Regions from separate parts of the Rubidibacter lacunae KORDI 51-2 genome, predicted to be linked through region 2. Evidence: predicted binding sites of a transcription regulator. Region 2 holds the regulator's gene; each other region holds the start of a gene.

Region 1 (10,905 bases), on a different contig from region 2:
TCAGCATGAGTCCCCAAAAAAATCAACAACTCTAGCTTGCCTATCCGACCTCTTCACGTTCCTTCTGCACAACTGGATTGGCGTCCACTTCGGGATAAGCAATGAGGCGCCGCGAGCCAGTGATTCGCGATCGCAACTCCGTCCACCCCGTGTCTCGGACCCAACCGACGACACCCTGCGGCAGAACGGTCACGACGATGAGAAATAGAGCGCCCTGAAAGAACGACCAAATTTCGGGAAACTGTTCGCTCAATAAACTTTCGGCATAGTTGACCGCAACTGCGCCGAGAATCGGACCAACCAGGGTCGCGCGCCCGCCGACAGCTACCCAAATCACCATCTCGATCGAGAAGGGGATTTCCATGGCTGCAGGCGTAATGATCCCAGACTGGACCGAGTACAGCGCTCCGGCAATGCCCGCGATCGCCCCAGACACGGCAAACACCAATACCTTGTACCCCGTCGGGTTGTAGCCCGAAAAGCGTACGCGACTTTCGTCATCGCGTAAGGCAATAAGCAGCTGTCCAAAGCGACCGCTAGTCAACCACCGGCAGAGCAAGTAAGTACCGGTCAGAAAAAGCACTGTTGCCACGTAAAACGCGAACTGCGCCGAGTCCGAACCAGCAGCGACTCCAAAGATTAGGTCGGTATCGGTTTTGAGGCCGTTCGTGCCGTTGATGAGCTTTTGCTGACCGTTGAAGAAGTTGAAAAAGACCAGCAGCGCTGCTTGGGTCAAAATCGAAAAGTAGACGCCGCGAATGCGGTTGCGGAAAACGAGATAGCCGAGCAGTCCGGCCACGACCGCTGGCACCAGGAAGGCCGCGATCGCTGCAATTGGGAACGATCGAAAGGGTTCCCAGAAACCAGGCAGCTCGTAAACACCGTAAAGCGTAAAGAATTCGGGGATTTCGCCCTCTGGAAGCTGCAGGTTGATATGCATGGTTAAGGCATATCCTCCTAAGGCGAAGAAAATGCCGTGACCGAGGCTGAGCAATCCGGTGTAGCCCCAAATCAAATCGATCCCGAGTGCCACGATCGCTAAGGCCAGAAAACGTCCGAGCAACTTCAGCCGGAATGCTGACAGCAGAGCCGGCATCGCGAAAATCAGCACCAACACAATTGCCGCGATCGCGATCGCCTCGATCGCCAGTCTCTGGCGCTGCTGGCGTTTTCGCGCTCGTGCCTTCAGCGTCACTCCTTCTAACATGCCTGACTCCCCCGAATGCTATGCAGCGTCGACCTAGCGATCGACTCAGTAATCCAGTAAATTCAGCGCGCGGTCTAGCAACCAATCCGGCTGCTAGATGCGGCGCGTGATGAGGGCTGCTACGCATCAACCGTACGCCCTTTCTGCGGGAAAATGCCCGACGGCCGAAACTGTAAGAACCCCACGATTGCAGCAAACACCATTACTTTCGCCATACTGGTCGTGGCAAAAAACGTAAAGAAGTCGGTCAGCGGTTGCAGTGCGGCAATCGAGGAGGACAGCAGCGCTAGGGTGCCGGAGCCGATGAGATAGTTGAGCGTGCCGATCGCCAAAGCCGCCACGATCGTCCCGACAAGTTTGCCGACACCGCCGACCACCACCACCATGAACGTATCGACGATATAGTTTTGACCGACGTTAGGACCCACAGACCCGAGCAAACTAATAGCAACGCCGGCCAGTCCAGCCAACCCAGACCCGAGCGCAAATGTAAGGGCGTCAACCGTACGCGTCGGGATCCCCAAACAAGCACTCATGTTGCGATTCTGCGTAACCGCACGAATGCGCAAGCCCCAGCGAGAGCAATTCAGAAACCAATAGGTTCCCACCAAGCAAGCAATCGTTAACGCAATGATAAACAGGCGTGCGGAAGGCAATTGGAAATCGCCGAGAGGGATGCCGCCCCGCAGCCACTCCGGCGGAGTTACATCTACGTTGCGCGCGCTAAACCACGGTCGCGCCCAGGTTTCGCCGCCCCCTGCTGCGATCGCCCCAGCACCCACGGCAATCGCGCCCGAGAGGACCGAAAGTATCGCGATCGCCCAGTTGCGTCGCTGCACCAGGGCAGTTTGTCGTTGTAGCACCCACAGCCCGCCAAACAATAGCAGGCAAAACATCGCGATTCCGAGGGCGATCGCCCCATTGGCGCTGCGGACGAACTGACGCAAAATCAAGCTCACGCCCCAGGTCGCTAGCAACGTTTCCAGCGGTCTTCCGTATAAAAAGCGAATCACCCCGCGTTCGAGCGCCAACCCGATTGCTGCCGTAACGATAAACGCGATCGGCAACGCGATGATGATGTAAGCGGAATACCACGGGTCGCCCAGGGGCTTGCAGACGTTTTGAACCACGAACGTGACATACGCACCCAGCATCATGAATTCGCCGTGGGCGAGATTGATGACGCCCATCAACCCGAACACGACAGCCAAACCCAGCGCTGCCACGAGCAAAACCGCACCGATACTGAGTCCGTTGAAAATCCCTTCAAATAGCGGTAGCACTTGCTGCCCTCACATCTGCCGCCTTCTAAACTTATTCACTTCTCCTGCACTGCCGAACGCTGGCAACGTTTGCACCGAACGTTCGGCAAGATCGTCGCTCGACCCGGCGTTTGCCCGACCGGTCGAAACACTCAGGGGCGAACTGCCGCCCACGCCACGCGATCGCCCGGTCGGCGATCGCGCGTTTCGGAAGTGCCTAGGCTTCGACCTGGTATTTCCCACCCTTAGCCGGGTCGGTCCAGTCGCAGCCAAAGCCCTTCGTAGCCGGCACGAACTGGTTCCACGGCAGTGGTTCGACCGGACCGTCGGTTGCAAAGACGATGTCGAACAAGCCATCCTCGCGCACCTGCCCGATTCGAACCGTCTTGGAGATATGGTGGTTGGCATTCATCGTCACCAGCCCCTCGGGCGCATCGAACTTCTGTCCGACGGCTGCCGCCCTCACCGCTTCGAGGTTGTCGGCCGTACCGGCTTGCTCTACCGCCTGCTTCCAGAGGTAGACCATGATGTACGCCGCTTCCATCGGGTCGTTGGTCACTCGATCTTGGCCGTACTCGTCTTTAAATGCTTTCACCCATGCTTCGTTGACCGGCGATTCGACAGTCTGGAAGTAGTTCCACGCAGCGTAGTGTCCTACCAGGAACTCCGGTCCGATTTGACGAACTTCTTCTTCGGCGATGCTCACCGACATCACGGGATACTTGTCGGGCGTCAGTCCCGCTCCTTGCATCTGCTTGAAGAACGCCACGTTACTGTCGCCGTTGAGGCTGTTGAAGATGACGCCACCATCGGGCAGGGCGGCTTTGATCTTGGTGATGATCGGTGTAACCTCGGTGTTGCCCAAGGGCAAATAGTCTTCACCAACCGTCTCGCCACCGAGAGCGTTGAGTTGCTCTTTGATGATGGTGTTAGCAGTACGGGGGAAAACGTAGTCCGAACCCACCAAGAAGAATTGGTTGCCCTTGTTTTCCAGCAACCAGCTCACAGCAGGCTCGATTTGCTGATTGGGTGCCGCACCCGTGTAGAAAATATTTTTCGAACACTCCTGACCCTCATACTGCACTGGATACCAGAGCATGTGGTCTTTGGATTCGAACACGTCCTTGACAGCTTTGCGGCTAGCAGAGGTCCAGCAACCAAAGATCGTGACGACGTTATCCTGGTCGATCAACTTTGTTGCCTTCTCAGCGAACGTCGGCCAGTCCGAGGCACCGTCTTCGGTAATGGCTTCGATCTGCTTGCCGAGGACACCCCCTGCTTCGTTGATTTCCTTGATTGCAAGCTTTTCAGCTTCCACGACGGTCGTCTCGCTGATTGCCATCGTGCCGCTCAAGGAGTGCAGGATGCCAACTTTGATCGTGTCGCCACTACCGCTAGCTGCATCGGGTGCTCCTGAAGCGGTGCCGGATTCGCTGCCAGGAGCAGCTTGCTCGCCGTTTCCGCAAGCTTTGAGCAGGAAGCTCGTTCCCATTGCTGCCGAACCATAGATCAAAAACTTCCGCCGACCCAGTCTTCGCCATGCCATACGTCTCTTCAAACCTCGCTAATATAATCGCGCGGAGCGCCGCTCCATTTGGCATCAGGATGATAAGGCGTGGATCTCGCTCAATTTGTATAAATCGATACAAATTCATATGGGCGGTCGTGAAAAGAGGGCATTTTCTATGAATTTTCACCGAAAAGAGCGCTTTTTCAGGGGAGATTGCTGGGAACTCTTAGGTATCATTGCGAGTCAAAGCCACCGCTAAGAATGCCTACTGGCGTTGCCTGCCGCTGACATGATACAAATACATCAAAACGGATTTGTTCGGTGACAACTCCTGATGCTTCACGATCGCGGGGGCTGATTGTCGACCCAAATTGGTGTTGAGGAGCGTACGTAGTGAATCTCTGGAAGCTGCTATACGATTTCCGAGCACGTCTAAGTGGTTTGCGCGTGCTCGTCCTGCAACGCTCGCTCGGTTTGGCATTGTTGGTCTGGTTGGCGAGCGCGATTGCCGCGGAGGCAGCTGTGGAGTTGCGCGTCGGCATTCGGCAGGGCGCGTCTCGCGTGCGCGTCGGGAGTTCGACGTCAGCGACTGTCCGTGATGGGTCCGGGCGCGCCCTCGGTCAGCTCGATGCGATGGGAGCCTTTCATGCCGAATCCGGTGGCGGCGGCTTGGTGCTCGGGCAATGGCGGGGGGGCGAGTTGTGGGTTGAGCCCCATAATGGCGGCTTTGTCTGGATTGGCGATCGCTGGTATCGCGGTCGAGTGCGGTTGCTGGGGAACGCTAGCGGCGTCACGGCAGTGAACTACGTCGACATCGAAGCGTATCTCTACAGCATAGTTGGGGCGGAAATGGTGGCAAGCTGGCCGCTCGAAGCCCTCAGAGCTCAAGCAGTTGCCGCACGCTCCTACGCACTTTATCAGCGCTCGCAAGCGCACAACCAGTTATTCGATATAGGGACGACGACGCTGACGCAGGTCTACCGCGGTGTGTCGTCGGAAGCAACGACCACGCACCAAGCAGCGGACAGCACGGCCGGACAAGTTCTGACTTACGACGGTACGGCGATTTTGGCGGCCTTTCACTCGTCCTCCGGCGGTCACACCGAGGATGTCGAAGATGTGTGGCTCACACCACTGCCTTATTTGCGCGGTGTTGTCGATTACGACCAAACCTCGCCTGAGTTTCAATGGACGAAGACTTTCTCCAGTGGCGACCTGACGCGGCGGATCGGTGGCGTTGGCAATATCCAACAGTTCGTCCCCGAGCAAACTACGCCACGCGGCCGCATCGTGAGGGCGAAAATCGTTGGGGATTTGGGCACGAAGCAGCTTTCAGGGGAAGCTCTGCGGAAGGCTCTCGGCCTCAAGAGCACCCTGTTTCGGGTCATGCCGAACGGCAGTCAGTTTTATGTAACCGGTCGCGGCTTCGGGCATGGCGTTGGCTTGAGCCAATGGGGGGCGTTTTACCTCGCACAGCAGGGTGTCAGTTACCAGCAGATATTGGGACATTACTACCAGAATGCCCGACTAGTACAGCTTGAGCTGAAGTAGTACAAACGGCGCTCGTGAGATGTAATGCTCGACTGCAACGGGTCGGTCCCGCAAAGGGGGGTCCGTTCTGGTTGGCTTGAGAGCAAGCTTCAATCAATTGGGTGACAGCCACTTCTGACCGTTGAGGCGCTGCATAACGTAAAGCACTAACAGCCCTAAGGTTACCTTGCGCTCGTCGATCATGAAAGACTCAATCTCGCTCGGTTGTGTCCCACCAGATGCATGTGTAAAGATTTTATTCCCCACTAGGTTGCTATCGAGGAAGTAGAGGCCGAAGCGGCGATCGCCACCGTTCCAGTTGCCGAGCAAGTACTGACAGCGATCTTCTTCTGGGTCCGCACCGTCGAACGGCAGCACGCCTTCGACGAACTCGAGGTCGACGTTCTCGATCCCTTCTGCTCGAAACGCATCCCGCAGAGCTGGGATGAGGTGCTCGGCAGCAAATTCAGGAAGCGGCTTATTTTCAATAGCAGGTGGCTTTTCTTTCTTGGCAGCTTTTGCTGTAGGTTGCTTTGCCTCTTCAGCCATGATTTGCTACTCGGTCGTAAGGTTTGTTTTAGCGTAGCAGCGATCGCGATCGCTGCTAGCCCCCAGCCACTGCCGGGACGATGCTGACTTCGTCACCGTCGTTAAGCGCGGTTTTTTCGTTGTCCAAGAAGCGAATGTCTTCGCTGTTGACGTAGAAGTTGAGGAAGCGACGCGGCTTGCCGCTGTCATCGCAGAGACGTGCTTTGATACCCGGGCAGGCTTGCTCTAGAGCGTCGATTAGCTCGAGGATGTTTGCCCCCTCGACTTCGATCGTGGCGCGATCGCTGGTGAACTTCTGGAGAACGGTCGGGATTAGGACTGTTACGGCCATCGTTGGATCCGGGTGCGTGAACTGCGTACTGGAAGCAATGCGTCAAACTGCGGGCGACGCACGGGGCGATCGCCGAGCAACCGGTTGCGGATCGCTGGCTCTGCGCGATCGCCCCGCAACCGGTTGCGTTCGGATAGTAACCGAAACTAGACGAGCACCTGCTGCCATTCCAAGCGATCGAGAGTGCGGGAGCGCTCGAGGGCGCGCTCGAAGCTGTCGAGTTTTGGCTCGATCGTCAGCGGCTCGCCGATGTAGCCCTGGACGGCTTCTTGGGTTTTGAGTCCGTTGCCGGTGATGTAAACAACTGTCGTTTCGTCGGGGTCGATTTTGCCTTGCTCGACGAGCTTCTGCAGAACGGCAATGGTCGTGCCACCAGCTGTTTCGGTGAAGATGCCTTCCGTTTCGGCAAGCAGCTTGATACCGGAGATAATTTCGGCATCGTTGACGGACTCGATGTTACCACCGGTTTTCCGAGCCACGTCGAGAGCATAGGGACCGTCAGCCGGATTGCCGATCGCGATCGATTTGGCAATGGTCTGCGGCTTGACTGGCGTGATGAAGTCGCGTCCTTCTTTAAAGGCTTGAGCGATCGGAGAGCAACCCTCAGCCTGAGCACCGCTGCAGCGGACGGCCTTGTCAGCAACCAATCCGACTTTCACGAATTCTTGGAAGCCTTTGTAAATCTTGGTAAACAGCGAGCCGGATGCCAGCGGAGCGACGATGTGATCGGGGAGCTTCCAGCCGAGTTGCTCGGCAACTTCAAAGCCTAGGGTTTTGGACCCTTCGGAGTAGTAAGGGCGCAGATTGATGTTCACGAAGCCCCAGCCGTAGGTATTAGCAACTTCGCTACAAAGGCGGTTGACTTGATCGTAGTTGCCTTTAACCGCCATCACGGTTGGGCTGTAGATCAGCGTGCCGAGGACTTTCCCTGCTTCCAGGTCGGCAGGGATAAATACGCAGCAGTCGAGACCGGCATGAGCGGCGATCGCGGCCGTAGAGTTGGCGAGGTTGCCGGTGCTGGCGCAAGAAACCGTAGAGAAACCGAATTCGCGCGCGCGGGTTAGCGCAACAGAAACCACCCGATCCTTGAAGCTCAGGGTGGGCATGTTGACGGCGTCATTCTTGATGTAAAGCTCTTTAAGACCCAGGCGACGAGCAAGACGCGTGGACTTCAGCAGCGGCGTCATACCCGTACCAACATCAATCGGGTTTTCGCTGGCAACGGGCAAAAACGCGCGGTAGCGCCAGATGGAATTTGGACCGGCAGCAATGCTCTCGCGGCTGACCTGACGGCGGATAGCATCGTAGTCATAGTGGACTTCTAGCGGCGCAAAGGTTTCTTCGCACACGTGGATCGGCTTGAGGTCGTACTCGACGCCGCCTTCCTTAGAGACCAATTTAGTAAAGGTAGCTGTTTGCTTCGTCGCCGGAATTGCCTGGGTCATAGTGGAATGTTCCTCGCTCGCTGCCGCTTCTACATCATTGCGCCAGATGCTAACACAGACCAAAACCACAGTCAAATAAACCCGACTTTTTTGGTCGGGTTTGATTTTGGTGGGTTTTTCGTCCTCATTTATAGGTCTTGTCGGTTTAGCCTGCGTTCGGTTAGTGAGTTGGATGGTCCTGGCAGGCTATAACTTCCGAGCCAAAGCGGAGATAGTTAAGACACCCGGGTAAAAATGGTTGCGGAAGCTTTTGTATTGATGGGTTCCGTGATGGAAGTCTCGTTAAGCTGCTGTTCGTTCTACAAATTGGCAGTATGAGCTTCACGTGCTTTATAGCAGTGATGGGCTGATTCGGGTATAATCGCGAGCCAATCTGATACGCCCAGTGGCTCACATCCTAGGACCGATAGCGAGTGACCCCGCCTCAATGCTCTTGTTGGTGTCGACCTCCGCGTTCGGAATCTCGCGTCTGCCACACCCTCGGCATTGGTCGCTGCACCCTCGGCGACTGGCTCACAGGACTCCAAACCTAGGCTCGATCGCTCCATCTGAATTTATTTGGCGCAGCCAAAAATCAATGGTTAGGACCTCTCGCGCTACTTTGCTGCCTTACACGGGCAAGTAGCCAAACAGCTCCTGACCCAGCGCTGGTCCCAGCCGATCGACAATCGCACTGTTGACAGAGTCTTAAAGAGAATCGCCTTCACTTAAAAATAGACCTTCCGCTATCTGAACCCAACTCGTTGTGTTTGCTGAGGGGAACTTGTCACCGTGGGAGTTGTGGTAGTGGGAGTACGATCGCGCTTCCACTCTCAAAGAGGCTGCTTGAAAATTCAACTTACGTGAAATCGGGCACATGCATCACGACAAGAGAGCGGGACTTTTGGGACTTGTTTCAGGGTCGCCCAGGGTAGCCCGAAACCCGCTTGACCCTTTTTAAACAGGCTCTACGAGAAGGTATTGCAGTGGATAAGGCAATTTTTAGTTTTCTCGAAACAATAGCATGACTTACTTAGTGCAAGAGGAAACAAACTTAAAAGAGAGGAATAGATCGTTTTGATAAGAGAACTAGAATGGGCTCGACTCAGTCAAAAATGGATGCGTCCCATTACGTAGATGCGGCTCGACTCTAGGTCCCTACTTTACTGAGACCATAAGTAAGGACTTCGACCTCGTTCACTTACTATAAATACCAAAAATAGTGCAAAACTAGTTCCATAACCTAGAACCTTACGCAGAACTTATGTCGTGTTTCACTTTGATTGTGATATTCCATCTTTAAGCTTGGAAGAATATTTCAGCAGAACCTCACGAGATGCAAAAGAAAGAAAAGCTGCCTTATTTAATCCGCAATCCATAAAGTACTACAGAATCAATTTGTATAGAGAAATTATAAATTGTGAGCATTGAAATAAAATTGCGGCATTAAAAGTAAAGGAGCTATCCGTGGACGCGCTGGGCAAGTACAGCTATGCTGGCGTCATATTAAAGGTGTTCGCTGGCAAGCCTTCTCCCGAACGTGCGCGCATTATATTTTCGACACCTACAAAACCCCGATCTTGATAGATAATTTGGATAACAAAGCCATCCAAAACCAGGCATTTTTGTCAATCCAGCGTTCCAGAGCTTGACAGATCCCCCGTCCTAGTAAAGATTTTAAGTGGCACGCATGTTGACACAATGGGATGTTTGTGCATACACTTGAAGACCGGGCGCAAGTTCCTTATGCCCTCAATCAAGTCTGTCTGGGTGACATCTGTATGGGTAAAATGGGTGTATACAAATTATTACAATCGTGAAACCTAGTCTGCGTCCTTAGTTCAGCTGGTAGAACGCAGGTCTCCAAAACCTGATGTCGGGGGTTCGAGTCCTCCAGGGCGCGCTTCGCGATTCTGAATATCATGTAGTTCAATTCGCCTAGCAGGTTCTGGCGCTGAGAGCAAATGCAACTAGCGAGCAGGCGTGGCCTATGTCCAGATTCCCGGGCACTGTATCACCCGATGGACGTGCGATTGTATGAGGGAGAGAGCGGCGGTGGCCAAGAAGGACAAAAGTAAAGAGCGGCCGGTCAAAGCCCAGAAGCAGCAGGCTTCGAAGCCAAGCGGTAGCTCTGTGAAGAATAGCACTGCTAAGAACGGTAAAGAGGTCAAGCCGAAAGCAGAGTCCGCAGGTGGGTTCGATCTCGTCAAGTTTTCTAAAGAAACCCAGGAGGAGCTGGCAAAGGTAGTTTGGCCCAGTCGCAAGCAGCTGGTTAGCGAATCTGCAGCAGTGATCCTGATGGTGACCTTGGTGGCTACTTTGATTTACTTTTTTGACAACCTCTTCGCTTGGATTTCCGGGAAGGTGTTTTGATGAGTTTCGCTGCCGAACAAGCAGATGCAGCACGCGAGAGTAGTGAAGGTGAAGTCACGACTCCAGCATTTCGTCCGCGCTGGTATGCCGTGCAAGTAGCATCGGGCTGCGAAAAGCGCGTGAAAGCAAACCTCGAGCAGCGGATCTTGACACTGGATGTTAGCGATCGCATCCACGAGATCCAGATCCCCCAGACCCCCATCGTCAAGGTAAGGAAAGATGGCACGCGCGCCCACGGGGAAGAAAAAGTTTTCCCAGGCTATGTGCTCGTGAAGATGGCGATGGACGATCATGCTTGGCAGGTGGTTAAAAACACCCCGCATGTCATCAATTTTGTTGGTGCCGAGCAAAAACGTCCTTACGGACGCGGACGCGGACATGTAAAGCCTGTTCCGCTCAGTCCGGCAGAAGTCGAGCGCATTTTCAGGCAGACCCAAGAGCAGGAGCCCGCCGTACAGGTCAATATGGAGGTGGGCGACAAAATTGTGGTTTTGTCGGGTCCGTTCAAGGATTTCGAAGGCGAAGTTGTTGAAGTTAGCTCAGAACGCAGCAAGCTGAAGGCGTTGCTCTCGATCTTCGGACGCGAGACACCTGTTGAATTGGAATTTACTCAGGTCGAGAAACAGTAATAGCAAATGGCACGTAAAAAGGTTGTCGCGCTCATTAAGTTAGCGCTTCCCGCCGGTAAGGCAAATCCAGCTCCTCCTGTTGGTCCGGCC
Region 2 (10,905 bases):
GCAGTATTTCCAGTCTGGATGTTGCTGACGAGCCGCGCCAAGTCGATGTTTTCTTCGAGCCGGCTTTCCCGCCGGTTCCCGCCCCCGAGCTGCTAGGGACGATCGCCCGCATTGCCTCCGTGCCGTGCGCCTTGGAAGTTTTTCGGAATGCCCCGACTATCGTCGAGTTCCAGACCTGTTTGCTCAAGCTTTATACCCTGCGGGCGGGCGGGCTGCGGCGTGCCCGGCGCGATCGCAAGCCGCTCTCCGAGAACGCACTGCCGCCACTATGGGTGCTGTCGCCAACACTGTCGCCAGCGTTCTTGAAACGGTTTGCCGCGAGCGATCGCCCCGATTGGCTGCCGGGCGTTTACTCGACCCCGGATGGCTACCGAGCCCACTTGGTGGCGATCCACCAGTTGCCGGCAACGCCCGAGACGTTGATGCTGCGGGTGCTGGGACGCGGGCAGGTGCAGCGGGCGGCGATTGAGGAAGTGCGATCGCTGCCGGGGTCGCCGACGATAGAGCGGGTGCTGGCTTTGCTCGAGAACTGGCGCTACACGATTCAGCTCAGAGAGAATAGAAGCGAGGACGAGGAGGAAGTGCTGATGAACTTATCACCTGCCTATTTGCGCTGGCGCGAGGCACACCTGCAGGAAGGTCGCCAAGAAGGTCTTCAAGAGGGACGCCAAGAGGGTCGCCTAGAAGGTCTTCAGGCAGGTCGCCGGGAGACGATCGAGACTGCTCTGCGCGTTCGCTTCGGCGGCATCGACCCCGAGTTGGCTCGGATTATCCCGGCGCTGCTCGCTTTGCCCTTAGGCGAGACGATGGGCCTGGTTATGACTGGCGATCGCGCCCAACTCCTAAAACACTTCGAAAATTATTAAGAACGCTTGGGGTAAATTGGGTCTACTTTTAGCCATAATCTCTTTGAACCGGATGCGTGTTAACTTCTAGAGAGAAAACTCGGAAGCCGCCTGACCCTGGAATCAGTCTAAGGTCTCAGCACCAGCCAGCCTGGAGTACTGTGCGAGGAGTCTTTGCACGCCGGTAGAGCATGACCTTTCAAGAAGGTAACTTGCACCCTGCATGAAAGGTCATATGCTGTGGGTGGATAACAAAGGTCATCACCTACTGTAGATAACCTTTGTTTCACAACCTATCGACTCTCGGCGGTCGGCGTGCATCACCTTTAGTTTGGCAATATTCCAAACCAATTGTCTCAACATATTTGATTTGCAACTTCTCGTGGTCTTAGAACTCTCAAAAAATACTACCTCCTTACTTCTTTTGTCGCCATCACTGTCGTTCCATCGCCGAGTTTCAAAAAATACATAACCTGTTCCATCGGCATTTTCTTATCGATATATATCTTTTCATCGATCGGGTAAGTAACTTCTGGTTGCAATAGACCTACTACCTTGAAAAGAGATCGCTCGTTTATCTGTCACCAAGTAAACTGTATTTCGTACTGATTGCCATACTCAGATTGGGCTAGACAGCATTCCTAAGCCAATAAGAACAAACGGTGCACCAAAAAGGGCAAAAAGATGTTGAGGTTGCAAGCCTTCTCTTAGATCGGGAAGTTCAAACCCCAATGCAGCACATAGCCAAAATATGACGAAACTAGTCCAAGTAATTCCGAATAAAATCCTTCCGATGGAAGCTGTTGTGTAAACAGTGGTATGGGTTATTCGACCCATCTTATAAACTCTCCTGGCTGAAGTTATTCATCTATTTTTCTGCGGAGTTCCTTTGGAATTTTTGAGTTGCCGAACATAACAAACTTATTCGCTGCTTAAGAATCTTTATGGCATAAGAGGGTCGACCAAAATCCATCGATTAATTATAGGTCCTTACAGCCTCAGCTCCCCCTATAGGGGACGATGCATTCGGGCAACAATGAAACTTACTACAATAGCCGCCCTTCACGAATGCTGCGCCCTAAACTCCGTAGGGGTCAACCCGTATCAACAGTTTTGTACACAATCTGTCAAATTGAAAAGAACTCCCTATTCAGTTTGACATATATATTTTAAATTCGCGTACTAGATAACTCCCTCAGGTAGAAAATTGTCGATCTCGCGTGCGCAAACTCAAGTATGCAGGTATTTTCTCTTCGCGATCGCGGGCGTTGACGAGTCTCCGGACAGCCTAACGGAGACAAGCAGTCCTAAAGAAAGTAATAATTCAAACCGCAGCGAACACTTTTTTTACCCAGAATATCCTTATTCTTGGGAAACATTGAGTGACGATCGCTTCGCATGAGGTTTTTGACGATCGCCCAAAACCTTTAAATACGATCTTGCCGAAAATCCCAGGCTAGAACTGTCGGGAGCGTATCACTTTCTAGAAAGATAAATCTGCATCGGCATGAAAGACTCCTCGCAGTGGGCTAGGAATTTGCTGGTGCGGAGAACGTGGACCATTCACGAGCTCAGGCGGCTTCCGAGTTTTCTCCCAAGAAGGTGAAACGCACCCGTTTGCCGATCGCGGCAACATGAGATAAATTTGACGCTTTTGATACTCCTCTGGCAGGTAAGGAAACCGGTTTTCCAGCCACAGGGCATGGTAAATTCTAGGCAAACGTGAGTGAGGTCTGGGTGTGATGCGTGGCAGTTCCTATAAATGGCGACCGAGGGCAGATGTCACTCGCCACTCGGGTAGCACCATTCAACTCAATATGGACTTCTTCGAGTCACCTCCAACTAGCATCGGCACGGTGCTTACTGCTGAAAGCAATCTTAAAACTAATCAAAACGGCTTCCCGAAAGAGCATCGAATAGGAATTGTTGGCGTTATTGTTCTTGCTTGCATCTTGCTTTTGCAAGCCCTGGCAGTCCCTACTGCAGTTGCCATCTTTGTGGGGCTTGGTGGTGGTGCGATCGCCTTTTTTGCGACCCGCTTTTCCCATCGCTGCTCTTACGTTGGCGAGAAGGGGATCGTCGAATATTCTCTAGTTGGTTCACGTACTCATAGACCTAAAATCGTCCGTGAGTTGCGCTTCGCGGATGCCCGAAACCTCTTTACTACCGTTACTCATACCCATTACAATTTCATCTATATTGGCACCAGCTACAGCTACCGCTGGACGCGCCCCGACGGTAAAAACCTGCTTGTCATTTCTGGTGGGCATATGCGCCGCCATGCAAAGCCCAAAGACGAGAACCTCTGGCACTTCCTCAACTCCGCCGAAAATTCCTGGAGCAACTACTGCCTCCAGCAAATTAATGAGCAACTAGACCGGCAAGGATATGTAGAGTTCACCATACCCTCCGGCAACCCTCGCTTTGTTCGCGTCGGACCGGGCTTTATGGAATTCGTTATGCGCAAAGGCGACCCTCATCGCATCGCCGTGACCGACATGAAAAATATCACCCTCCACTCAGGCTATTTCCGCTTCTCCCACCGTGACGCTGGTTGGTGGGGCAAAGGCAACTTCTCCTTTACCTATAGTGGAATTTCCAACGCCAAACTATTTCTACTTTGCCTAGACCAACTCGCTGGCATCAGTTGGAGCTAAGTATCAGCAATCTTTCTGGACCCGTCTTGGGAACACCAACTTTTGCGATCGAGGGCAAATGTCCTTGAGGTGAACCCAGGACTGTTTCATTCAAAAATCTCCTATAGTGAGTTTGGGTTCTGCCCACAACGCCGCTGCGCTTGGGCCATGTTGGTAATTCCAAAATTGCGGTAGAGATTCAAAGCAAAATTTACGACCTAATGCAAAATTCTGTACCAGAGGTGTCTTTCGAATCCGCAATTTATCTTCGTCCTTGAGGGGCACCTCGATTAATTCGCTCAAGACCAAAGGTCGGCACGGCAGCACGGGCATTTCAGCCGCCGGTACGCCACAATCCAGCATTTCTTGGAGGTGCCCTGAGTGATATCTCGCACATAATGCACCTTATTTTCAACGCCCCAGTACCCTCGAATCCGTTTCGCCAATTGTGCTGCTGTCTCGGAAAAGGAACAGATGTAGTAATGCCAAATCAAATAAATTTCGCGACAGATAGAGCGTCGAGAATGAAATTATATCCCGTGAGCGCAGCCACAACCTCTGGTGTACTCTCGAGAATTTCAACGTGGGTGACGCCACTCATCAGAGTTTCCTCAGATCGCTGTTCCTAATTCGGTAGTCCTGCACGGTGAAGATGGCGTAGGTGCAGAACCCGAACGTAGCCATGCTCCTAACCAACACGAGCATCACACTTCAGGACTATCATCCGATGCATGACGCGCGGCAACTCCTCCGGCACCGAGCGAAGAAATATCTTTATCCCTTCGCTCTAAAGGCTTTAACTTATTCGCCCGCGCGCAACTTTTCCAGGACACTGCGATCTTCCAGAGTGGAGGTGTCGCCGGCAACTTCTTCCCCGGAAGCGAGGCTGCGCAACACGCGGCGCACGATCTTACCCGATCTCGTCTTCGGCAGGACGTCCGTAAAACGGATTCCTCCTGGACGGGCGATCGCGCCGATTTCCCGCACAACATGTTGCTTCAGCTCTGCGGCTAACGCGTCACTCGGATCGCGATCGGTTTCCAAAATGACAAAGGCAAAGATATCCTCGCCTTTGATTTCGTCGTTGCGTCCGACGACAGCAGCTTCCGCGACGGCGGGGTGAGAGACCAGCGCCGATTCCACTTCCATCGTGCCGAGGCGGTGGCCGGCGACGTTGATGACATCGTCCACGCGACCCATGATCCAGAAGTATCCGTCCTCATCTTTGTGGGCGCCATCGCCGGCGAAGTACAGATATTGCCCGTCTTTGGGCGGAATGTGTTCCCAATACGTGCGGCGGAATCGTTCGGGATTGCCGTAAACGGTGCGCATCATGCCCGGCCAGGGATGCTTGACGACCAAATAGCCGCCCTCATTGCCGGTGACCGGGTTACCTTCCATATCGACAACATCAGCTTGGATGCCCGGGAATGGAAAAGTTGCCGAGCCGGGCTTCGTTGGTGTCGCCCCCGGCAGCGGCGAAATCATAAAGCCGCCCGTTTCCGTCTGCCACCAAGTATCGACAATCGGGCAGCGATCGCCGCCGATAACCCGCCGGTACCACATCCACGCTTCGGGGTTGATCGGTTCGCCGACGGTGCCGAGGATCCGCAAGGAGGATAGATCGCGGGCGTTCGGGTAGCGATCGCCGAGCTTGCTGAGCGCGCGAATAGCCGTTGGTGCGGTATAGAAAATCGATACGCCGTACTTTTCCACCACGTCCCACAAACACCCTGGATTCGAGGGTCGCGGTGCACCCTCGTACATCAGGGTTGTCGCGCCGTTGGAAAGCGGTCCGTAAACGATGTAGCTGTGCCCGGTGATCCAGCCGACATCAGCGGTACACCAATATACGTCGGTGTCCTTGAGGTCGAAGGCCCACTTCAGCGTGACATGGGAATAAAGATTATAGCCGCCTGTAGTGTGAACGACCCCCTTAGGTTTGCCTGTGGTACCGCTGGTGTAGAGGATAAACAGCATGTCCTCGCTATCCATCGGTTCGGCCGGGCAAGTACCGGATGCCCCTGCCTGCAGGTCGTGCCACCAGTAATCGCGTCCCTCCACCATTTCGACCGCCTCGCCCGTCCGCTTGACGACCAGCACGTGCTCGACCGTAGGCGCGCCATTGTCAGCGAGAGCTCGGTCAACAGCAACTTTCAGCGGAACGGTTTTATCTTTGCGAAAGCCCCCATCGGCCGCGATCACGAGCTTGGCTTTGGCGTCTACCAAGCGATTTTGGAGTGCTTCTGCGCTAAATCCGCCGAAAACGACCGTATGGGGCGCGCCGATGCGAGCGCATGCCAGCAGCGCGATCGCGGCTTCGGGAATCATGGGCATATAAATGCCAACGCGATCGCCTTTCTGCACGCCTAGCTGCTTGAGAACGTTAGCCATCTGACAAACTTCGCGGTGCAGTTGCGCGTAGGTCAGGGTCCGCGAGTCGCCGGGTTCGCCTTCCCAAATCAGCGCGGCTTTATTGCGCCGCCACGTGCTCAGGTGGCGATCGAGACAATTGTGGGTGATATTCAGCTTGCCGTCCACGAACCACTTTGCAAACGGCGGCTGCCAGTCGAGGACTTGAGTCCACGGTTCGAACCACTCTAATTCCCGTGCGGCAAGTTCTCCCCAAAAACCTTCCGGATCGGTCGTGGCGCGGGCTTGCAATTGACGATATTCTTCTAAATTTTTGATATGAGCTTGCTCGGCCAGTTCGGTTGGCGGTGCAAACAAGCGGTTTTCGTTAAGAATTGATTCAATCGTTGGTTGCGACATAAGTGCATGCCCTCGTCATGAGACTCCATATCTTCGATTATGTGAGATGCGATCGCGTCCCCTGAAGTTAAATCGCTATAAGTTAAACGTTTCGTAAGGAAGAATCGAGCACTCGCTTTGGGCACTGTAGCATCGGTTCATGTAGGTGTGAAATGCAGCGCGGTTGTCTTACCTTACACCCCAAGATCGTCGCCGTTTGCAAACGCTCATAGCGTCGCCGCTATCCGTTTATTGAAATCAGTTATGCAAGGACTTGTAGCTCGGGACATTCAACTCGGAAACGTCCCGGCTCTGCACGGTGGCTGCGCCAGCCGTTGCACTCGACCGAGTCTTAGCAGTCCCGACAGGCGCGATCGCCCACAACTGCTCGGTTGATGTTCCACGTCAACCCGGTTGCCGAAACGTCACACCAGCGCTTGTCCCACCTAGAGACTCGGGCGTGTAACATGCACCAGCAATCGGGAGCTGCAGAGCTTGCGGTGCCCGCTGCCAAGATTTTTTTTGCAGCAAATGTATCATTATGATCGAAGCTTGAAGTAGCAATCGACTGATTCGGCAACATCCTGACAGCAACTCAGTCGTATCAGCTGTCTCGAGTCTCCCCATTGCTCGACCTTTCTTGCTGCTGACCGCTTTGCCGACCGTAGCAACTGCCCTATGAACGTTACTCCCCATACCGCTCGCGAACGCAGCCTAGAAGACTTATTCCGCCAAATCGGTGGCGGCATGCTCGCACCGATGGTGGAAACCTACGAACGCGGCAAAACGATTTTTTTTCCAGGCGATCCAGCCGAGCGCGTTTACTTCCTCCTCAGCGGGGCGGTTAAGCTCTCGCGCGTTTACGAGTCTGGCGAGGAAATAACCGTTGCCTTGCTGCGAGAGAACAGTGTCTTCGGCGTCCTGTCGCTGGTCGCCGGGCAGCGTTCGGATCGCTTCTATCATTCTGTCGCGTTCACGCCCGTGGAATTGCTATCGGCACCCATCGAACAAGCCGACCAAGCATTCGTGGAGAATCCCGAACTCGCCCGCCTCATGCTGCAGGGATTGTCGTCGCGGATTTTGCAGACCGAGATGATGATCGAGACCCTCGCTCATCGCGATATGGGTTCGCGCTTGGTCAGCTTCTTACTGATTCTCTGCCGCGATTTCGGCGAACCGATTCCCGAGGGCATTCGCATCGACCTCAAGCTGTCCCACCAGGCGATCGCCGAGGCAATCGGCTCGACGCGGGTGACGGTAACGCGCCTGCTCGGCGAACTGCGCGAGAAAGAAATGATTTCGATCCATAAGAAAAAAATTACCGTACACAACCCCGTTGCTCTCAGCCAGCAGTTTTCCTAAGGACAAATCTAGTTTTTTTGCACAGTGCCGCTGCCGCGCGATCGCGAGAGTCTTGCCGTTAGCCAAGCCGCAGGGTTTCAATTACTCGGAAACCGATGGGTTTCATGGGCTAATCTGTAGGCGATGGGTCTCTTTCACGTGCCTGTCCTTGAGTAATTTCTGCCACGAGTAGTCTCTGCTAATGACCAGCGCCTACATTTTGATTGTTGCCATTCTGCTCTTGGGCGGGGTCCTGGCAGCACTAGGCGATCGCATCGGCTCGAAAGTGGGCAAGGCGCGCTTGCGGTTGTTTAAGTTGCGCCCGCGTCAGACTGCTGTGGTCGTAACGGTGATGACGGGAACGGCAATCGCAGCCTCAACCTTGGGCATTATGCTGGCCCTGAGCGAGTCGTTACGCGACGGACTGTTTCGTCTCGACGAAATTCAAACCAAACGCCGCGAGATCGAGAAGGAACTAGCAAGCGTCTCGGAGGAAAAGGAACGGGTTGACGAGGAGCTGGCAGCCGTCAGCTTTGCACAAGAGCGCGCCTTGGTTAATTTAGAGCGCACGAACGCCGACTTCACAGCCGCACAGTCGCAGCTTGCCACCGTGACCGAGGAAGTTGCCGGGTTGCGCGGCGAACGCGAGGAATTAGTTGCGGAGCGCGATCGCTTGCAGGAGCAAATTGCCGAACGCGATACCGAACTGACCCGCCAAGAGCAAGAAATCGCCGCCCAAGAAGAACGCCTCGATGCCAGTGCCGTGCGCTTGAAAGACCTCGAAGCTCAACGCAGCACGTTACAGTCGGAAATTCAGGCGCGCGATCGCCGCATTGCCAACCTCGATACTGCGATCGCGCAGCGAGATGAAGTGTTGAGCGACCTCACACAGAAAACGGCTGATTTGCGCGAGGAAGTTGCCAAGCTAGAACAGTACTTCCAGTATTACCAAGCACTGCGACAAGGAGACGTGGCACTTGTCCGCGGTCAAACCCTGGCGATCAACGTCGTCCGCCTTAACGATCCGGCCTTTGGCAAAACTGTAGTAGACGTGGTGTTGCGCGAAGCCAATCGCTTCGCGATCGCACAGACGCAGCCCGGCGTCTCGACAATCGAGCGGCAGATTATTGAGGTTTCGCGCGAGCAGGTAGAACAACTTGTTGAGGCGATCGGCGACGGCAATGAGTACGTCATACAGGTGCTCTCGGCTGGTAATTACCTGCTCGGCGAAGAGAACATCCGCGTGATTCTGAATGTAGCAACCAATCGCGAGGTGTTCGGGGCGGGAGATGTAATCGCGTCGGTGTCGGTTGAGTCGACAGACGATTTTACCGCTCGGTTGGAGCTGTTGTTGGTAGCAGCGCAGTTTCAGGCGCAGCGGGCCGGGCTCCTGGGGAAAATTCGCGTCGGTGCGGACGATCTCGGGACGGTGCGCTTCATCGAGCGCATTGTGGATACCGATGCCGCCGTCGAGCAGATTCGCGCGATCGCGTCGGATACCACCTACGCTGCAGGACCGCTGGAGTTGCAGCTCGTGGCTCTGTATAACGGAGAGACCGCGATCGACAGCGATCCCGAGAACGAGGACAGCTCCGATCGCAATGCTGATGGTATCGACGGGTCCAACCCGGAGCGGGACGAATGAGCCGTGAGCGCGACTGGCGAACGGCTGACGCAACGACGATTGCCTCGGCCGTGCGTGCGGGCACCGTGACGGCAGAAGTAGTGGTGCGGGCGACACTAGCGGCGATCGCGCGGGAGAATCCCCAGCGCAACTGTTTTACGACCGTCACTGACGCGGCGGCGATCGCGGCGGCCCGGCAGGTGGACGCGCGGCGATCGCGCGGGGAGGAACCCGGTCTGCTAGCCGGCGTGCCGTTTGCAGTCAAAAACCTGTTCGATATCGCGGGCGTGACGACACTGGCGGGAGCAAAAATCAACCGGGACGACCCGCCAGCTCGCCGCGATGCCACGGCGATCGCGCGCCTGCAGGCAGCTGGGGCGATCCTCGTTGGGGCAACCAATATGGATGAGTACGCTTACGGTTTCGTTACCGAAAATGCTCATTACGGCGCGACGCCCAACCCTCACGACCCCGCACGGATCGCGGGCGGATCGTCTGGCGGTTCGGCTGCTGCAGTGGCGGCCGGGCTCGTACCGCTGGCCCTGGGCTCGGATACGAACGGTTCGATCCGCGTTCCGGCAGCGCTGTGCGGCATTTTCGGACTGCGACCGACCTACGGACGCCTGTCGCGTGCGGGGACGGTGTTGTTCGCGCCGAGTTTGGACTGCATCGGCCCGTTTGCTCGCTCGCCGCGCGACCTGGCCTACACCTGCCGCGTGTTAGAAGGGGCAGACCCGCGCGATCCGGTTTGCACCCCGCCGCCGCCCGAGACGGGTCTGAATGCGGACCTAGACCCGGACACGCCCGGTCCGCTCGACCTCACTGGCGTGCGGGTCGCGATCGCTGACGATTACTTCGCGTCTGGAGCCGACCCCGAGGCGATCGCGGCGGTCGAGCAGGTGGCACGAGCGCTGAGCGCGACGCGGCGGGTGACCGTTCCGGATGCCGAGCGCGCGCGCGGTGCGGCGTACCTAATTACGGCTGCCGAAGGCGCGCAGCAACATCTGAGCAATCTCCGCGATCGCCCGCAGGATTTTGACCCGGCGACACGCGATCGTTTTTTGGCTGGAGCTTTGGTACCGAGTCAGTGGTATCTGCGCGCGCAGCGGTTCCGACGCATATTTGGAGAACGCGTTCGCGCGCTGTTCGACGAGGTAGACGTGTTACTAACGCCAACGACGCCGTGTAGAGCGCCGCCCCTCGGACAAGCGATCGTCGAGATTGCCGGTGAAGCCGTTGCGGTTCGACCGAATTTGGGGCGCTTTACGCAGCCGCTGTCGTTTATCGGGTTGCCCGCGCTGTCGGTGCCAGTTGCAGCTGAAGATGGGCGGTCGGGAGCGTTGCCGCTGGGCGTGCAGTTGGTGGCTGCACCGCACAACGACGGGCTGTTATTGCGAGTTGCCGCGTACCTGGAGCGTGCGGGAATAGTCCGAGCGGCGATCGCACCTCTGCTGACGGAATAGCATTTCCCGATCGCGCTGCGCGTAAGGCTCGAACAATCAAGGGAATTGGCCGAGGACGACCGTAAGGGTGGAGAACATCGAATCTATGCCGAGCTATAAAGTCAGCAGAATGATATAGATTCGAGCCCAGGCGATCGCCTCAGTTCCTGCTGCATGCAGGCAATCCACCAGAGATTGTAAGGTGAATCGTAAAGAGACGTAAGCGCAAAACCTCATGCCAACCCAAACGCAACCGCAGCTCCTGG
Region 3 (10,905 bases), on a different contig from region 2:
TCGCTCATCGAGCAGACGATTTACCGCTCCTATCCCAGCTTCAGTTGCACGGCCGTAGCCAACGGCGATGCCCAAAGCCGCAGCTACGAGCGACCACCGCTGAATGTCGGTTACGAACACATCCGTCCCGACGATCTCCATGCCCAAGTCGAACGCGTAGCTGCCGAGGCGATCGCCAAGCTGAACGCACCCGAGGCTCCGGCCAGCGGCACCGCCGACTTGCTCCTCAAGCCCAGCAACTTGTATTTGACCATCCACGAATCCGTCGGTCACCCCACCGAACTCGACCGCGTCTTCGGCTATGAAGCCAACTTCGCTGGCACCAGCTTTGCTACCACCGATCGCCTCGGCACGCTGCAATACGCCGCGCCCTGGGTAAACTTCAAATGCGATCGCACCCAACCTGCCGGTCGCGCAACGGTTGGCTTCGACGACGAAGGCGTGCCCGGTCAGGATTGGTACGTCGTCAAGGATGGCAGGTTGGTCGATTACCTGACCGATCGTGAAACCGCACAGCGCCTCGGCCGCAAGAGCAGCAACGGGTGCGCCGCCGCCGACAGTTGGGCTAGCGTGCCCATGGTCCGGATTCCCAACCTCGGGCTCGAACCCGGCCCCGACGGCGGCAGCCACACTGCCACCCTCGCCGAGGCAATCGCCGACACCCGCGAAGGCTTTTTAATCGACGGCGTCGGCAGCTTCTCCATCGACCAACAGCGGCGCAACTTCCAATTTGGCGGCGACGCCTTCTGGAAAATCGAGCGCGGGCGCATCGTCGGCATGGTCAAAAACCTGACCTACCATGCCATGACCACCGATTTCTGGAATAGTATCGACGCGATCGGACCGGCATCAGAGCGCGAGCAGAGCGGCACCAACATGTGCGGCAAAGGCGAACCAATTCAGGTCGCCCAGATGACGCACGCCTGCGTCCCTGTCCGCGCTCGCAACATCCGCATTGGTCGCGACTCCTAGGCCTACCGAGGCGATCGCCGGGTTTGTGCCCCAGCTCTCGCGGGACTCAACCGGTACTGAAGCGCACCTCAACGCAGTCGCCGACCTCCAACTGCAGGTGTTCTTTAGCACTGCCGCAGTTAACCGCCACTTCCACCCAGCCATGACTGCCGACGAGCGCCACCACCCCGCCCGGCGCGCGATCGCTGTAGGACCGACAGCCCGGCACGACTGTCCCCGACGGCAAAATTAGCGACCAGGCGCGATCGCTCACCGCCGCTGCCGACACGTTCGAAACCAAATTGCCGAATCCGTCAACGTACTGAATGCAGCCGCGCCATCCCGCCCGCATGCGTTCGACCGCCGCGACCGGTAAAGCAACCAATTCTGACACCGCGATCGCCGGACCGAGAGCCTTCAGCGGAACGCCGGTTGCAAGGTGCGCTCCCACCGGCGCGAAGATATCCCGACCGTGAAACGTCGCACTCGGCATGTCCGTGCCCCAATAGTGCGGTTCTGTTAATTCCACCGCAGCAATCGCCGCGCGCTCGGTTAGCACTCCGCTCAACAGACCGTTATCCGGACCGACTAGAAATCCACCATCGAATTGCACCGCGATCCCGCGCCGGGCAGTGCCTACGCCCGGGTCGACTACCGCGACGTGTACCGTGCCAATCGGAAAAAACGACACGGCGCTGGCCAAGGCAAACCGACCTGCTGCCACATCCTGTGCTGGAATGCGGTGGGTTAAATCCACCACGCCGACCTGCGGTGCCACCCGCGCGATCGCGCCTTTCATCATCCCAACATAGACATCGCAATCGCCGAAATCGCTGAGCAATGTCAAAAAGCCTCGACTCATTGCAGCACTCCTCGCGCGAACTTGTCTCCCATTCACCCTACGCTAGACCCGTCACCCGAGATAATCTCCAGAAAAAATAATCGGTTTGATATAATTTCAGTAACATCGGATACCTAAGTCGTCCGATCTTTTCAAGTTAAGACATACCTAATTATCAATCCCCTCAGAGGAGAACGCTCGATGGTATCTAGCAACCTACAAGAGGCTGCCAAGCTGGCTGCCGCCGTGCATCGCGATAGTCTGCGCAAAAATATCCAGCACCGCCTGACGATTGCCCGCAATGAGGGCAACGAGCGGCTGGTGCGCCAACTTGAAGCCGAAGCGAACTACCTGCGTCTCGGCTGAGATTCGCCTACCAATCGACCGCGACCGTTGAGATCCCCACAGGTCTCCAGCTCGCCGGACGTCTTGTGCGATGGAGATACAGAAGTCGTGAACTGTCGGCAGAATGTCGAGACGCGATCGCTTGCAACCAACCTCGCCCTCGTCCTCCCCTTCACGAGGAACCCGCTAAGGGCATTCTGCAAACCAACCGTTTCCAAGCTCCCTTCCCTTGGCGATGAACTTAAGGATGATCAGGATCGCGGAGGGGCATGCAAACACGTGGCGCGATTCTAAGCACATTCAGCTCGACGCTGGCTAGTGGGTCCGGTGATACCCCAAGGGAGCAGTCGCTTGGTCCTCACCAGTCGCTGTCCGTAGGCGTGCAGTCATGATAGCTGCTGGCAGCAGACAACCATCGATTCCTATCTTCGAACAACCACCAAACCCGAAACATTGATGGGAAGCGCGATCGCGCGCTATGCAACTATCCGTAACGTTCGTCCGCTGAAAATTGCCGTTGTCCGGGTGCCCGTGCTAGCCTACTGGCGTAGGCAAAGTGCGCGCACTCTGCTGTCAGTGTGATTGAGGGTTGTTTCCGGTTCTGAGTTGGTCTTCGCCGAGGGCAGCTCGTTTGCACCGGAAGCCTAGTTTCATCACGGTTTCGTGTTCTCGGAGAAGCTTAATGTCCATCTATGTCGGCAACCTGTCGTATGAGGCGACAGAACAGGATCTAAACGAGGTGTTTGCAGAGTACGGCTCGGTCAAGCGCGTGCACTTGCCCGTCGATCGGGAAACCGGTCGAATGCGAGGTTTTGGGTTCGTAGAGCTATCGAGCGAGTCAGAGGAAGATGCAGCGATTGAAGCGCTGGACGGAGCCGAATGGATGGGTCGGGTCCTGCGGGTTAATAAGGCGCGTCCGCGCGAGAATAACCGCGGTGGCAACGGTCGCTCTGGCGGACGGCAGGGCGGTTTTGGTGGCGATCGCTACTAAGTGACTCAATTGCCAAAAGTGCGGCAACGGCGCATTGTTTTGCAGTCGCTGCCGCTCTTTGGTTGTGGGCAATTTTTAACTGATATCGCGATTGGAAGGTGTTGGGGGGTAAACCGGGTGCCTCTGCGGTCCGTCCACACCCCCTAACGGTCGCGATGTTGCGAATGTGTGCCTGCTCGGTGATATGAGGTAAACCAGGAAAGACAAATTATTTTTTGGTTTGCGGTTTACCCCACCTCTTCGAGCCCCCACAATGGCGCACCCCCCATGATTGCCAAACGGCTCCAAACGTTTGAGTGATTTTTTTTCGATCTGGGTCTGCAGCGTCCTGGGTCGATATTGTGAGGATCCACTCACATCTGCGCTAACGTGAAAAAACCATCAGTAGGAGGACTGGAATGGCTCAGGTTACGGTCGGACAAAATGAAGGCATCGAATCGGCTTTACGTCGTTTCAAGCGGCAGGTATCTAAAGCCGGGATTTTTCCCGACCTTAAAAAGCATCGTTATTTCGAGACCCCGATTGAAAAGAAGAAGCGCAAGGCGATCGCGCGCCGTCGCCAGCGCCGTCGGGCCTCATCGCGGTATGGCAATAGCCGCCGCTAGCCTACCCGGACTAGACCGTTGGGTCTTCCGTCCGCTGTCGGTTGCTCCGGCGAGTGTTCGAGACATTCCGTCTCCATGCACTTGTTAGAGCCAGGATGCGATGGGCAGGGCAATCAGCGCAACACCGCCGAGCATCAGAGTCACCCTAAGGCTCGCTCGGCAAATTTTTTTGAAAAACAAGCAGCTGAAGAGTACGCTAGTGCGCGTAATAGCGATCGGCCGAGCAACTGTCGTCAGGTCAATTGCTTGCATTAATAGCAATACGTTCGCGCCTTGGAACAATCCGATGGGTGCCGAGCACGCACCATTTTGGGGGATTTTGGCCGAGTTGCCGCGCGTCTTCAGCAGTATCATCGGACACATGCCCGTGTCAATGAAACTGAAGTTGGCAAGTGTCTAGAACGTCTGCGGCGAGTTCACATGCCGACGAATTAAATTCTTGAGGTCAAGCTCTAGAAATAAACCACGAAATAACATCAGTTACTGACCTTGCTGCTGGCATAGGGCGCGAAACAGATCAATTACGCCGCGGGAGCGCGCGCTTGAGATTGAGCGTGTGGGAGCCGCCGACCATTAGCGCGACGCCAACTGTGTCGGGGAGTGTCAAGATTTAGACGGCCACGAGCGACAAGCCACCATTAGAACCACGAGCGACAATGCCGCCAATAGAAATAGTGGAGTTGAGATGACGAACGTGAAAGAGAGCGACAGGTCCGAGTAATTGAGTGCCCTAACTTAGGCAGTATCGACACGATGTTGGGACTTTCGCCACATGCCAGCGCTAGTGTAAAGCTATCTTCGAGCAGCGCCCATTTGATTTAGACAAGTTACGGTAACTGCAGAATCAAGACAAACCCCGCTATCTCGACTAGGCAACACCTTATTCGTCGATCTGAGCAAGGACCTGCTTGCTGGCTAAGTCCTTACTGGCTACGTCCTTAAACAACTCTCTGCAGGTCCTCATTGCGGCGAATGAGATCACCCCATAGGCGTTTCCTCCGCAAAGTACAGCCACCTTCTAGATGCCCCAAACGTGCAGGGTGCCGACTCAAGCAGGGCGCTCCCGATTCATTTGCAAGGTCTGGATAACTGCAACCCGGTGCACCTGTTCTTCGGTTTGCGATTGATTTGAACCCAACGTGATTACCGATAACCCAACTAGATTACAGAAAAGCGAGGAATGGAACGCTAACGAGTTCCCCGGTTGCCGCATCGCTGTTCGCGCCGCCAAAGGTCAGTTGCATCCCGGCAGCAGCAAGCTTGGTACGAACGTATGCAAGGGCGATCGCGCCATCTGCAGTCGGGACGACACTGGTTGCGATTCCGACTTTCTTGCCATCCTGCAGAATAGGCGTTCCCGGCGCGATCGGGGCAGCGAGCTGCACGCCCCACAACTTTTGTTTAACGCCATCATAGGTTTTGAGTCGCGCGATCGTTTCTTGTCCGATGTAACAGCCCTTATCGAACGAGATTGCCCTTAGCAGACCGGCTTCAAGCGGATTGTAGTCATCCGTAAGTTCGCTGCCTGGCATGGGGCGACCTTGGGTCACACGCAATCGTTCCCAGGCTCGATCGCCCAGCGGTCTGGCACCAACGGCAATACAGCACTCCCAAAACGTCCAGGCCGACTCGCGCGGCACGATCGCCGTAAATCCCGGCAACTCCAGTCCACATCCTGGGGAAATGCGAACAGTTGTCCCGCTCTTGAGAGTTAAGAGTCGGTGTGTTGCGGCTGGTAGTGCCACGGACTGCGGTGCATCGGGTCGGTCGGCATCGGCATTCAAAGACTCTTGCATCAGCCGACCGAGCAAGATACGACTGCCCGGTCCGACCGCATCGAAGACAGCAAAGTGCGCGGATACATCGTCGATCTCGACGCGATCGGCGGGAAACAGGTAGCGATCGAGCCATGCTGGCAAGGTTTGACAGCCCGAGGGCGATACTAATAGCAGGAGGGCGTCCTCAGTGGCGTAAACCGTCGCTAAGTCAATGGTTCGCGCGGTCGAGGTTACGAAGACCGTCTCGCAGCTCGTGCCCGGTTGCAGCTGCCGAATGTCGTTTGTACTTTGGTTGTGCAAGAATTCCAGGCGATCGTCGCCGGTAACGCGCAACAGGCCCCAATGACTTCGATCGGTCAGCGCCACTCCGTTCATCGCCGCTGCGATCGCCTCTTCGTCGCAACCGTAGCTGAGGACCCGACCGGTGTCGGGATCGAAGGTCCCTCCGGCTTCGGCCTGTAGCGTGTGAAGGTCTGTCATTGGCAGTAGGTTCTGGTGAATTAGGAGTTGGCAGAGGCAGCCGGGTGGAGTGCCGAGCATTACGGCACGCAGCAGGATCATAAAGCGATTTCCCAATCGCCTGCAATTCGCCCCACACTGCTTGTCAAGGATGCGCTCGCGGGTATTTCGAAGCCTGCAGGGCAACCATTCCTTGCCATCTACTTCCGTCGCAGGGTCGAGGAGATCGCAACGATCGTACTTGCTGCTAACCGCGATCCCCACACGTTTTGCGTAAATAATCTCAAACTTCATCACAGGCGTTTGGATGCGATCGCTAGACTAAAAGGAAAGGGAATTAAAGACTAAACGTAAAGGGAATAAATAACTGTCATGGGTGAAGCAATTTCGCAGCCAACGGCAGGCAGTTCGCGTACAGAACAATTTGTTCTTTGGTATGAAGATGTAGATCGCGATGATGCGGGTTTAGTGGGCGGTAAAAACTCCTCATTAGGCGAACTGATCCAACAACTCGTCCCTAAAGAAATAAATGTTCCTCGAGGATTCGCGACAACAGCCTTTGCCTATCGATACTACGTGCGCGTCACTGGAATCGACCCGCAACTTCGAGCGCTCTTTACCAAACTCGACGTCAATGATGTTGATAGTTTGCAGCGCTGTGGGAAGCAGGCACGCGCGCTCCTCCTCAACACGCCGTTTCCACCCGAGCTGAACGAGGCGATCGCCTCGGCCTATCGTCAACTCTGCGCATCCTATGGCGAAGAAACTGATGTTGCCGTGCGCTCTAGTGCAACGGCGGAGGATCTGCCCGATGCAAGTTTTGCAGGACAACAGGAAAGTTATCTGAACGTTCAGGGCGAGAAAAGCGTCCTAGCAGCCTGTCAGCGTTGCTTTGCCTCGCTGTTTACCAACCGCGCCATTTCCTATCGCGCCCATGGTAGGTTCGACCACTTTAGCGTCGCTCTTTCAGTTGGAGTGCAAAAGATGGTGCGCTCGGATTTAGCAACATCTGGCGTGATGTTTTCTATCGACACCGAAACGGGATTTCAAAATACTGCATTGATCACCGCTGGCTATGGTTTGGGCGAAAATATCGTGCAAGGGGCAATCAATCCTGATGAATATTTGGTCTTCAAACCGACGCTTGGAAGCGGTTTCTGTCCGATTCTTGACAAGCGCCTTGGCAGCAAGGAAATGAAGCTGGTCTACGACACGGGCGGGTCGAAGATGACCAAGAACGTGCCCGTGTCCGTTCGGGATCGCGAGCGTTTCTGCCTGAGCGACGACGAAATTTTGCAGCTCGCGCGCTGGGCCGTGGAGATCGAGCAACACTACTCGCGCGATCGCTACACGCCGATGGACATCGAGTGGGCGAAGGACGGTCGCACGGGCGAACTCTTCGTCGTCCAGGCACGACCGGAAACCGTCCAGTCGCGCAAGAGTGGCAACGTACTCAAGACCTATCTCCTCAAGGAACGTGGCGAGGTGCTCGCGACCGGGCGCAGCATCGGCGAGGCGATCGGTCAGGGAAACGCGCGCGTTATTCCCAATGCCGCCCAAATGCATCTCTTCCAGCCGGGTGAAGTGCTGGTGACCAGTCGCACCGATCCCGATTGGGAACCGATCGTGAATGTGGCAAGTGCGATCGTTACCGATCGCGGCGGGCGAACCTGTCATGCCGCCATCATCGCCCGCGAGCGCGGCATTCCAGCGGTGGTCGGCAGCAACGATGCCAGCAAGGTTATTCAAACTGGTCAGGACATCACTGTTTCCTGTGCCGAAGGCGATGACGGCTACGCCTACGCCGGACTGCTGCCATACGAAATCGAGGAACGCGAACTCGGCGATCTGCCGCGCACGCGCACGAAAATTTTGCTTAATATTGCCAATCCCGAGCGCGCTTTTGCCCAATCGGTTCTACCGTGCGATGGCGTTGGGCTGGCGCGTTTGGAGTTCATCATTGCCAACCACATCCAGGCACATCCACTGGCGCTGCTGAACTTCGATACCCTCGAAGACCCCATCGCCAAAGACCAAATTGCCCGCCTGACGTGTCATTACGACAACAAGCCGGAGTATTTCGTCGATCGCCTGGCCCGGGGCGTGGGCGCGATCGCAGCCGCCTTCCATCCGCGCCCGGTCATCGTGCGCTTGTCGGACTTTAAAACTAACGAGTACGCGCATTTGCTGGGCGGCAGTGCCTTCGAGCCAATTGAAGACAACCCGATGTTGGGTTGGCGCGGTGCGTCGCGTTACTACGACCCGCGCTATCGCGAGGCATTTGCCCTGGAATGTCAGGGGTTATGGCGCGTGCGCGAATATATGGGTTTGACTAATGTCATTCCGATGGTGCCGTTCTGCCGCACCCCGGAAGAAGGGCAGCAGGTAATAGACGAGATGGCGCGTAACAAATTAGTACGAGGTGAAAACGGTTTACAGGTGTATGTGATGGCCGAGCTACCGAGCAATATTGTCCTGGCTGACGAGTTTGCCGAGATCTTCGACGGCTTTTCCATCGGCTCCAACGACCTCACACAGCTCACGCTCGGGCTCGATCGCGACTCCGCCCTCGTGGCGCACCTATTCGACGAGCGCAACCTCGGGGTTCGGCGCTCGATCCAGTCGCTGATCGAAACCGCGAAAGCCAAGGGGCGCAAGGTCGGCATCTGCGGCCAAGCGCCTAGCGACTACCCAGAGTTCGCACGCTTCTTGGTCGAAGCTGGCATCGACTCCATCAGCCTCAATCCCGATTCCGTCCTGAATACGTTGTTGACCGTCGCTGACGCCGAACGGCAGTAGGGGATTGCAACGAACGCAAACCTTTGTGTAGCCAGCTCAGCAATTGCTTGGACCACTCTGTAAGGCAACCTGCCAAGCATCGACTCGACAGGTCGCCCTGGAGAGGATCGCCCGGGATTGATGCGATCGCGTGCTATTAGGCAATCAACTCCTTCACTTTGGCCGCGATGCCGTCGGAGTCGATGCCCTGGTGCGGGAACTGCTCCCACAGGCCGCCGCAGCCTTCGTGGTACGTGCCCAAGTAAGCGTACTTCGGACTGTAGCCGCGCTCTAGGAGCCAAGAGCCGAAGCGGCTGCCCAGACCCGTGCGGCGGTTGAAGGCTTCTACCACCAACACGAAGGGTGCCTTGCCGACCTTCGCCATCATGTCTTCATCGACAACGTTGAGGGTGGACTTGTTGATCAGCCCTACATCGATGCCCGCTTGCTTGAGGCGATCGACAGCGTCCACCGCGCGATACAGCCCGTCGCCGAAGCTGACGACATAGCCGGCTGTGCCTTCGCGGACGACCTCGTCCTTGCCGGGCGCGAAGGTGTAGTCATTGCCATACAAGAGGTTACCGTCGGCATCGAGCAGGCTCGGCACCTTGGAGCGCGTCGAGAAAATAAAGCGCATGCCGGGGTTGGAGAAGACCGCGCGCACACAGGCGCGCATCTGACCCGAATCGGCGGGGAAATACAGGCGAGTTTCGTAACCGTCATCGAGACCGTTGTCGGCAAACATATTGTTCAAACCGAAGTGGCAAGTGTTGTCCGCCATGTCATCGATGCCCGCATGGGAGAAGTGGCACAGGAGGTTCGAGAAGTTCAGGCGTGCCATCGTGATCTCCGAGATGCACATCTCCAGAAAAGCGCTGAAGGTGGCAAAGATGCCTTGCTTGCCAGCCGCCATGCCGAAGCCCGCTGCCAGGGAGAGGTTGCCGCGCTCCATTATGCCGCCGCTGACGAAAATCTCGGGGTGCGCCGTACGGATTTGCTGGAGTCCGCACGACCCTTCGAGGTCGCTATCGACAACGAGGTTGTTCTTGCGCGCTTCGGGGGTCATGGCGTTGAGGATTTCCACAACCGTGTCGCCGAAGATATTGCGGTTCGAGCCCTTCTTGCCGTCGGAACCGATGTAGGTGTAGGAGGGCTTGGGCTTTTCAACGCCTTTGAGATAATTGACGGCGTCGGTCAGTCCGCGTCCTTCCAGGTACTGCAGCGCGAGGTCGACTGAAATGACATCGTGACCGTGGGTTTTGCCCTCGAGACCGGCGATGCCGGGGCACATCTTACGCTTGTTCATGACAGCGACCGGACCGTCGGCAGTGACGGCTTGGCACATGCGCGCGTAGAGACTGTCGAGGTCTTCACCATCACCCGTAAGGATTTGGAGGCCGAAGGCACCGAGGACTTTTCCGAGGTCGAAACCGGTCATGTATTGCGAGGGGTGGCCCGCGATAGTAACATCGTTATCGTCGATGAAAAGTTTGACGTTGAGGTTGCCAGCAACGGCGGCACGGGCAGCTTCGGCATCATTACCTTCCTGCTGGGAACCGTCCGAGCCGAGGCAGCAGACGACTTTCTCGGGGTTGGCGTAGGCAACCCCGTTGACGTACGGCCACATATGTCCGAGACGGCCGGAGCTGAACTTGACACCCGGGGTCAAGCCGAGTTCGGGGTGACCGGGCAGTTGCGAGTGGGCTGCGCGGTAGCTTAGCAGGCGCTCGGCAGGCAGATCGCCGTAAATGGCAGCCATCAAATACTGCGTTGCAACGCGGTGACCGGCTTCGTCGAAGAAGACCGGCACGAACATCTCCGGCTTGCCTCGGAAGAATGCATCGAGAATCATGACTTCGGGAACGGTATCGAAGGGACCGCCCGTGTGACCGCCGACGCCGCGCGCCGCGCCGGTGGCAGTGAAGAAGACGATCGCGTCCCGGCACAGCTGGATGTTGGCTTGGAGGGTGCTGCGTTGGGCATCGGTAAGCGTCGTGACGGCCGGGTCGAGCGCGAGAGGCTGAAACGCCGCGAGGTCGATCGGAAAGGCAGCTTTAGCAACGGTCATAGGAATTTCTCCTGGGCTGATCTGGAGCGCATCTCCTTTGCAGGATAGTGGGCGATGTCGACTGCTTACAAGCGCGATCGCGATCGCCT

Evidence for each region. Region 2 encodes NtcA, which controls nitrogen genes in cyanobacteria. Its sites were predicted from a motif close to TTTGTANCNNNNGNTACAAA; they were not measured.
Region 1: a site for NtcA is predicted at 4,100-4,119, ahead of urtA (urea ABC transporter substrate-binding protein). Genes of this name have one in related genera too.
Region 3: a site for NtcA is predicted at 1,910-1,929, ahead of pirA (arginine synthesis PII-interacting regulator PirA). Genes of this name have one in related genera too.

The regions. Positions count from the first base shown of each region.
Region 1 covers NZ_ASSJ01000083.1:9,787-20,691, reverse strand. Annotated here, with positions in the region: gene urtC (urea ABC transporter permease subunit UrtC) at 41-1,207, opposite strand; gene KR51_RS15990 (ABC transporter permease subunit) at 1,327-2,490, opposite strand; gene urtA (urea ABC transporter substrate-binding protein) at 2,687-4,015, opposite strand; gene KR51_RS15980 (SpoIID/LytB domain-containing protein) at 4,373-5,530, shown strand; gene KR51_RS15975 (DUF2996 domain-containing protein) at 5,624-6,058, opposite strand; gene KR51_RS15970 (MoaD/ThiS family protein) at 6,114-6,389, opposite strand; gene thrC (threonine synthase) at 6,536-7,834, opposite strand; tRNA gene KR51_RS15960 (tRNA-Trp) at 9,644-9,716, shown strand; gene secE (preprotein translocase subunit SecE) at 9,947-10,186, shown strand; gene nusG (transcription termination/antitermination protein NusG) at 10,186-10,815, shown strand; gene rplK (50S ribosomal protein L11) at 10,822-10,905, shown strand, end outside.
Region 2 covers NZ_ASSJ01000005.1:16,261-27,165, reverse strand. Annotated here, with positions in the region: gene KR51_RS01735 (RpnC/YadD family protein) at 1-866, shown strand, start outside; gene KR51_RS01730 (hypothetical protein) at 2,585-3,502, shown strand; gene acs (acetate--CoA ligase) at 4,283-6,253, opposite strand; gene ntcA (global nitrogen regulator NtcA) at 6,911-7,594, shown strand; gene KR51_RS01715 (DUF3084 domain-containing protein) at 7,776-9,218, shown strand; gene KR51_RS01710 (AtzE family amidohydrolase) at 9,215-10,660, shown strand; gene KR51_RS01705 (leucyl aminopeptidase) at 10,875-10,905, shown strand, end outside.
Region 3 covers NZ_ASSJ01000082.1:1,878-12,782, forward strand. Annotated here, with positions in the region: gene KR51_RS15695 (TldD/PmbA family protein) at 1-972, shown strand, start outside; gene KR51_RS15700 (SAM hydrolase/SAM-dependent halogenase family protein) at 1,019-1,813, opposite strand; gene pirA (arginine synthesis PII-interacting regulator PirA) at 1,994-2,158, shown strand; gene KR51_RS15705 (RNA recognition motif domain-containing protein) at 2,820-3,128, shown strand; gene rpsU (30S ribosomal protein S21) at 3,527-3,733, shown strand; gene KR51_RS19930 (hypothetical protein) at 3,903-4,133, shown strand; gene ygfZ (CAF17-like 4Fe-4S cluster assembly/insertion protein YgfZ) at 4,897-5,991, opposite strand; gene ppsA (phosphoenolpyruvate synthase) at 6,343-8,769, shown strand; gene KR51_RS15730 (transketolase C-terminal domain-containing protein) at 8,906-10,816, opposite strand; gene KR51_RS19935 (hypothetical protein) at 10,871-10,905, shown strand, end outside.